2 regions of the Tissierella carlieri genome follow, and region 1 is predicted to be linked to the other one. Evidence: riboswitches for the same ligand, from Rfam matches in the RefSeq annotation. Region 1 holds a riboswitch; the other holds the start of a gene.
The links. Region 1 has a riboswitch for cyclic di-GMP ahead of KQI38_RS06895 (transglutaminase-like domain-containing protein). Riboswitches for the same ligand answer to the same signal wherever they lie in the genome.

Region 1 (4,300 bases):
ATGCCCATATCACATCCTAATTTAACATTAGATAAGTGTGCCATTGCTTCAGTAGATGATATAAGCCTACTATAATTTAAAATTCCAAGGGATCTAAATACTTTATCTTCTAATTCTAAACTTCTCTTATCCATCATGTATGCTCTAGTACTTCTTTCCCTCGATACTATTTGTAATATAACCTTATTTAACTTTTTAATAATATCTTCCTCTTTTTCTCCTAATGTAGTCTGATTAGATATCTGAAAAAGATGACCTAGAGCTTTAGAACCCTCACCATAAAGCCCCCTTGCAGTTAAACCTATTTTACTTAACCCATCTATAATAGTATTGAGGTGTCCTGTCATTGCTAAACAGGGAAGATGGACCATTACAGATGCTCTAAGTCCAGTTCCTACATTAGTCGGACAAGAAGTTAAATATCCAAATTTTTCGTGAAAGGCATATTCAATGTTTCCTTCTAAGGAATCATCTATATTTGAACAAATTCGCCAGCCTTCTTCAATATTTAATCCATATAACAATACTTGTATTCGAATATGATCTTCCTCATTAATCATTATAGTGACCTTTTCATCACCTCTCAAAAGGAAACTTCCATTTCTTGTACTCTGAGCAAGATTTGGACTTATTAAATGCTCTTCAACAAGTACGGAACTTTCCAACTCAGATAAGTCTTTAACCCTATAGAATCTATATATATCTTCTTTATTTTTCATAACACCTAATACTTCTTCTGTGACATACTCAGATTCATCCATAGTCATAAAATCTGGGAATTTATAATTTGCCATATTTCTTGCAATTCGCAGTCTAGTACTAACTACCACATCCTCTTCTTTTCCTTCACTATCTAGCCATTTTGCCACATTTCTCACCCCTCAAAACCATCAATTTTACTCTTTAATTTTTTTATCTCATCTCTTAAAAATGCAGCCCTTTCAAAATCTTCTTTAACTATAGATTCTTCTAATTCATTCCTTAAAGATTCAATGGCCTTTTTTTGAATGGTTTGGCTATTTATTTTGGTAGGTATTTTCCCTTTGTGTTCATTATGTCCATGTATTCCTTTCAATAAAGAATCAACATCTTCCCTAAATGTTTCATAACACTGTGAACACCCAAATCTCCCTATTTCCATAAATTTTTTATAGGTTAAACCGCATTGCGGACATGAGATATTCTTTATTTCTTCTTTCCCTTCCTGCATTGACCCTATAAGCCCAGTAAAAATCTTTTGAAAAGAGAAAGGAAACTCAAAATCTAAATCGTTATTTTTCTTAGCACAAGAATCACATAGATGCATTTCTTCTATACTACCATTGATTATTTTAGTAAAATGAATAGTTGCATTGTTTTTTTCACAGGCCTGACATAACAAGAATAACACCTCCTATTTAACAAGAATAAGCAAAATGTTTTTTAAAACATCAGCTCTTAATTTATTACGATTATTTACATCTTCTTTATTTAAAGCCCTATCTCCTATTGCAGCTTTCATAATATCGCCTTCTCTCTCGCTAATAAATCCTTCTTCAATTAGTCCATCAATTATATGATATGCTTTATTTTTTGTAATTGATTCACCAATAATGTCAACTATAATAGTATTAATATCTTCATTTTCATCTATTCCTACTTTTATAATCTTAATATACCCACCTCCACCCCTTCTACTCTCAATATAATAGCCTTTATAAGGGGTAAATCTGGTGGTTAATACATAATTTATCTGGGAAGGTGCACAATCAAACCTTTCAGCTAATTCATTCCTCTGTATTTCTATTGTACTATCTTCCGCCATCTCTATCATAGATTTAATAAATCTCTCTATCATATTACTTAGGCCAGGCATATAAATCCTCCTTTGACTTTGACTTTCTTTGTCCTTCTTGTCAAAAATATTTGCTCTGCTGGATTTTTCTCATCTTTAAGAGCAAATAAAATTTTATTATACTAATATTCTCTTACATTATTATACTCAATAGCATCTTTAATCATACTAATCTTTACATTATCTTTTTTCAAAGCAGCATCATATGTGGTATCTATAACAACCCACTTCCCATCTAAGAACACCTGATTCCAAGCATGATATTCTTTTAAATCACTCTTATATCCTTTTACTAGTTTAGTTGGTATTCCAAGGGATCTTAGCATACCCGCAAAAAGAGCTGCATAATCATAACATATTCCAGATTTATCATCTAATACCTTATCGATTTCTGGTACGTAATCATTTGATAATCCCTTAATTTTATTATAATCATATTTTATATTATTTACAATATATTTATAAATAGATTCTATTTTTTCCTTATCTGTGTTTTTTCCCTTAGTTAGATTTTGGGCCAATTCTATTACTTTTTCCTTATCATCCCAATAAACTGGTTGTGTAGAAGCCAAATATATTTCACTTAAATTATTATTTATAACATTTATATCCTGTTTTTGAACTACCTTATATTTATCTCCAGATGTATTTTGCAATATTTTTATTGTATATGTTCCTTTTCCTAATTGTAGAGGAATTATTTCAACTGTTTTATTTAGACTATAATAGTACTTTTCACTTTCTTTTTCAACCATAATTCTCATACCTTTATCCTCTTTTAAACTTTCAACTTTAACAAGATTGTCATCTAAAGCCGATATTGTATATAGAGATTCCCCAATAGCTTGTCCTGCAAAAGCAAATAGAAAAACAAGTATATATATTATGGAAAAATATCTTCTTTTCATTTAAACTCTCCTTTCGGTAGCTGGCTGCCTTCTTTAGGCCCTATAGCTTTGCGTCCTTGAGTTTCCTCAAGTTTGCCTTTATCGCTTGACAGTTTACAAAAGATATTCTTACACTTTTGTACTTGTCATATAATTTGAATATTAAGTTAACATAATTCTAACATATTAATTCCAAGGTTTAAAAGTTAATTTTTTGTAATAATTTAATTCTATTTTATTTAAATATACACATCTTAGATGCCTATATAAACAAAATAGCTGGAAGATTAGTTTCCAGCTATTTTTTCCTCTTAAATCCCATCTGAACTCCTATGAATAAAAATAACATTCCTGCACCGTAGAATAAGCTAGATGGAATTTCACCAGTTCTTGGCATTTTCAAAACTGATTGTGGAATTTTCTCTTCTATTATTTCTTCCTCTTCAATTATTTTAGGTGCAACTTCTGGAATTTTCTCTCCTATTATTTCTTCCTCATTTTCTTCTGGTATTGTTTCCGGAATCCTATCTTCTATTATTTCTTCCTGTTCCTCAAATTCCTCTGATTCCTCTGGTTTTTCTGGTTCTTCTGGTTCTTCTGGTTTTTCTGGTTCTTCTGGTTCTTCTGGTTCTTCTGGTTCTTCTGTTGGAACATCAGATTCAGCTATAAAAATCCACTTTACCTCTACTCCCGCACCCTGAAATTCATTACCTGTTTCTGGTCCCGGTAAATAAACTGCCGCATTTAAATCCTTAATATCATTAGGATTAAATACTCCTAAACTGATACTAGAAGTAGCAAAATCTTTCATCGATCCAGAGTAAACTATATTCCCATGAAGATACACTGTCAAATTTAATTGTTCAAATAAATCTATATCTCCTTCTTCTGGAATTGGACTCATTCTTTCCGCCCTCATATATAGATAAAATGACGATCTGTAATTATTTTTTATAGTGATCTTGGCCTCTTTTGTATCACCTGGATTTAATCTATTTAAATCAAACAATTTTGTACTAGTTGGTATTATCTCCAATCCTAAATCAGTTCCTATTAGCTCCAAGTCTTCAGCATAAGAAATACTACGACCAAATGAATTTAAAGTTCCTAGAACTAAGGAAAGAACTCCTATAAAGATAAATGTTTTAGATAAAAATCTCCTCATATCCTACCCTCCTTACGAGGTATTTCTAAGGAAGGCATATGCCTTCCTTAGATTATATTATGGTAATACTTCTAGACCTAGATCAACTGGGTTAATGCCCCATTGGTCATTGATTGCACCATTAGTTGCTTGAATTGCTTCAGCTTCTACTGTTAATGTAAATGTAGCATCTTGATATTCATTCCCCATTTCTCTGCCTTTAAATTTTACTTCTTCTATTACATTTGATGTAGCAGCTCCTGGCTGTACTATATTTTTATAATAATACCATCCATCTCCACCGTCAATCCAATCAGATAATATTGTGTATTCTACAACATCAACTGGTAATTCCGGATTAAATTCAGGAGTTAATTTAACTCTTATATATGCTCTTTTTGAACCAATATTCTCAACACGCACTACCTTAGAATG
Region 2 (4,300 bases), on a different contig from region 1:
AGTAATTATACAGTTGTCGTTGATGATAAGACATTTATCTTAACCTTCAATAATGATTTCGAAGTAAAAGAAAGATATGTAATAGAATTTACAACCACAGTACCTGATGTATCAGAAGCGAAATATATTAACAACGCTACAGTCAAAGTTGGAGGAAAGGACTATGATTATTCTGCAACAATTGACTATAGTAAGCACAACGATTTCCTAGAAAAAGGAGCAGTTGGTGTAAAGGATAAGAAGGTGTTTACAGGAGATGAAGTTAACTGGGAAGTTAATGTTAATGAAAGTCTATCAATAATCAAAGATGCAAAGATAGTTGACACCATGAGTCCAGGACTTGTATATGTAGGAGATAGCCTTGAAATCTTTAGATTAGAAGGTTCAACTGAGGTTAAATTAATCAAGGGTACAGATTATAACCTTGATGTAAATACAGATGCTGACGAAACAGTTCTAACCATAGACTTTGTCAAAGACGTTGAAAATATCTTGATACTAAGATACAAAACTATTGTAACAAAAACAGATGGAGAAGTATTCAATAATGTAGAATTTGCTGGAACAGGTATTGAGAAAAAGACCATACCAGTTGAAAAACTAAAAGTAAGACAATTCTCTGATGCAGGTGGAGAGTGGGATCCAAATAGAGGAGCATTAAGGATCACTAAAGTAGATTCAGAGGAAAACGAAGTTATAACTAGCAGTGAAGCTACATTTACACTATGGTACGATTTAAATGGCAAAAGAATTCAATTTGGTGATGCAGAGTATACTACTGAAAGTGGTATATTAACTATAGGAAACCTACCTTTTAGAACCTACTATTTAAGAGAAGAAGTAGCACCAAATGGATATGTTAGATCAGAAGAAGAAATGGAAATAGTAGTAAATAAGGCATATGATAAAAACGAAGAGAATATTGCAGTAGGAAGCTTTGAAAATACCAAAGAAAAAATAGAAGTAAAAGGAACCAAAGTATGGAACGGCGGAGCAGATCCAAGACCAACAACATGGTTTAAACTATACAGACAAATAGGTACTGAAGAAGCAGTAGAAGTACTAGGTGCAGGAATCAAAGAACTTTCAAATGGTATAACAGAGGTGACTTGGGAAAACTTAGACAAAACCAATATTGACGGTACACAATATATTTACTCTGTTAAAGAAGTGAATGAACAAGGTGAAGATTCTTCCCCTGAAAACTATGTAAAAGCAGAGAATGGTCTAGAGGTAACCAATCATTATGTTAGTCCTACAGATGCAAGTGCTAGAGCAATTAAGAAATGGGACGGCGGAGAAAACCCAAGACCAACAATATGGTTCAAGCTATATAGACAAATAGGTAGTGAAGAAGCTGCAGAAGTGCCAGGTTCTGAAATCAAAGAATTGCTAGATGGCACAACAGAAGTAGTTTGGACTGGTCTTACAAAGACGGATGAAAAGGGAAATAAATATATCTTTAGTGTAAAAGAAGTAGATAAAGATGGTAATGACTTTGAACCAGAAGATTATAAAAAGGCAGAATCTGGTCTGAAGGTAATGAACATCTATACTAAGACTTCAGTTACAGGCAAAAAGGTGTGGATTGGCGGACCAAGGATAAAGCCGACTATAGAATTGCAGCTATACAAAGATGGTGAACCGTTTGGTGTACCAGTGAAATTAGAAGACGGAAAAACAGAATATACTTGGGATGAATTAGACAGGATGGATATTGATGGAAATGAATACGAGTATACCATAGACGAGGTTAAAGTACCAAGTGGATATAGAAAATCAATATCAGAAGATGGTCTAACAATAACTAACAGATATATACCACCAGTAGACCCAGACCCAGAAAAACCAATAGATCCAAAACCGCCGGTGGATCCGGACCCAGAAAAACCAACAGATCCAGAACCACCAACAAAACCACCAGTGGATCCAGAGAAACCTGTTGAACCTGAGAAACCAGTAGATCCAGAAAAACCAACAGAACCAACAGAACCTACTGAACCAACAGAGCCTACAGATCCAACGGAGCCAACAGAACCAGAGGAGCCTGAAATACCAATAGTTATTACACCTCCTAAAGGTGGAATTGTTGAGTTTGATAAAGATGGCAAATGGAAATATACTCCAAATCCAGGTTTTACGGGTAAAGATAGCTTTGTCATAAAACATCCAGATGGAACAGAGGAATTGATAGAAATAGACGTAGAAGCTCCATTAGGTGGGATAGAAAAAGAAACCTTACCAAAGACAGGGCAAGCTAATTCAATATTAATGTATCTTGCAGGATTATTCTTCATAGTAGTAGGAATAATTCTAAGAAAAAAGATAGCATAACAAACTAAGGCAGAGAATATTCATATTCTCTGCTTTTTGTACGTAATAAACATTAGTTTTAAACAATGGAATTTGGGTATATAATGGATATAAAATTATATAAAAATTTCAAATAAGTAGGACAAAATTCCTATTCACTTAAATAAAATAATATGGTAAACTATAGAAAATAAATATAATTTATTGGTGCTTTCCACCGATAAAGGCAAATCTAGTGAAAGCTAGAGACGCAAAGCTAAAGGGCCTTCCTTAGAAATAAGATGGCAGCCAGTTACCGAAAGGAGAGTTTTTTATGTTCAAAAAACATAGGATTATACTCTTACTAGTTATCACTTTATTACTATTCTCAGCAGTAGCTCAAGCAGCTGATGATTATATTGATAAATCCCAAATAAATAGTGGAGTAATAAAAATCAACAATAATAATGGCAAGGTTGGAGCAGTAAGAGTTAGCAAAGGCAGTACAAGCTATGATTATATATTAAAAGGAAACGATACTATACCTTTACAACTTGGAAATGGTGAATACACTATATTGGTATTAGAAAGTGTAGGGGGAAATAAGTTCAAGCAAATTGCAAAGGAAACTATTGCACTAAAATCAGTAGATTCAAATGAAATATATTTACAATCTATTCAAATGATCAATTGGAATAACGATATGGATGCCATAAAAAAGGCAAAGGAACTAACTAAAAACGCTAAAAATGATAAGGAAAAGGTAGAAGTTATTTACAACTATATCATAACTAATATAAGCTATGATAATGATAAGGCAAGTAATTTAAGTTCCAATTATATACCAAAAATAGATGAAACATTGAAATCACAAACAGGAATATGTTATGATTATGCATCTTTATTGGCAGGAATGCTTAGATCTGTAGGAGTGCCTACTAAATTAGTTATGGGACGTAAGAATGATATTAAAGAATATCATGCATGGAACCAAGTATATTTGGCAGATAACAATGAATGGGTTAATATAGATACAACGTATGATGCTGGACTTAAAAAAGGGAATGCAGCTACTACTATGATAAAAGATGAAAAAGATTATAAAATAGAAAAAGAATATTAAAATAAAAAGGGAACTTATCATTGATAAGATCCCTTTTTTAGATATTATATTATTTATCCTTTAACATCTTAATAGCCTTTGTAATTTTTATAGGATTACCGTATATTAAAGTACCCAATCTATATATCTTAGCCCCAAATATTCCAGTAATGATAGTTGATACAGCTAATATCAATAGAGAAGTTACTATTTGTAAACTTGATACATTTCCCATAGATACCCTTACAAACATTGCCATAAAGGATGTAAATGGAATAAATGAAGCTACTTTTAATGCATACATATCTGGGTTTGTAAGACCCATCATAGAGATAAAGAAAGCAACAATAAATACTATAGTAAGCGGTGTTGAGCTTGTACCTACATCTTCAGTTCTAGATACTAAGGCACCAATGACACCATAGATAAATAGATAGAAAAGATATCCTAATATTCCAAAGATAGAAAATGTAGCCAATACATTTCCGGGAATGTTAAAGATAAAGTCTAAATTATTATCCCAAGCTTGGATATTTAATTTATAAGTTATACTAGCTACCAAAATCAAAGCACCGAACTGTATTATTCCAGCCAAAGCGCCAGCTATTACCTTACCGAATATAAGATTTTTTGTACTGGTGCTAGTTACTAAGATTTCCATAGTACGATTGCTCTTTTCACTAGCTACTGAAGTAGCTGTCAACTGACCATAGAATAGTACAACAAAATATAATCCAAAGATTAATATATAAGTATATAAATAATTTTTCATACCATCCTTACCTAAGACAGTAGTTTCATATTCCATAGGTATATTATAAACTTCCATGACTTCATTATAATCTATACCTTTTTCTGAAAAAGTTTTATTTCTAAATAGATTTAATAAAGCGCTTTCAAATGTAA

Region 2: linked by a shared signal. The riboswitch ahead of KQI38_RS18700 (transglutaminase-like domain-containing protein) and the one ahead of KQI38_RS06895 (transglutaminase-like domain-containing protein) in region 1 are both predicted to bind cyclic di-GMP.

What each region holds. Positions count from the first base shown of each region.
Region 1 covers NZ_JAHLOH010000025.1:31,678-35,977, reverse strand. Annotated here, with positions in the region: gene KQI38_RS06910 (protein arginine kinase) at 1-869, opposite strand, end outside; gene KQI38_RS06905 (UvrB/UvrC motif-containing protein) at 875-1,381, opposite strand; gene KQI38_RS06900 (CtsR family transcriptional regulator) at 1,394-1,855, opposite strand; gene KQI38_RS06895 (transglutaminase-like domain-containing protein) at 1,957-2,742, opposite strand; cyclic di-GMP riboswitch class I at 2,755-2,829, opposite strand; gene KQI38_RS06890 (hypothetical protein) at 3,020-3,886, opposite strand; gene KQI38_RS06885 (TasA family protein) at 3,944-4,300, opposite strand, start outside.
Region 2 covers NZ_JAHLOH010000051.1:3,403-7,702, reverse strand. Annotated here, with positions in the region: gene KQI38_RS18705 (collagen binding domain-containing protein) at 1-2,334, shown strand, start outside; cyclic di-GMP riboswitch class I at 2,529-2,613, shown strand; gene KQI38_RS18700 (transglutaminase-like domain-containing protein) at 2,627-3,415, shown strand; gene KQI38_RS18695 (ABC transporter permease) at 3,465-4,300, opposite strand, start outside.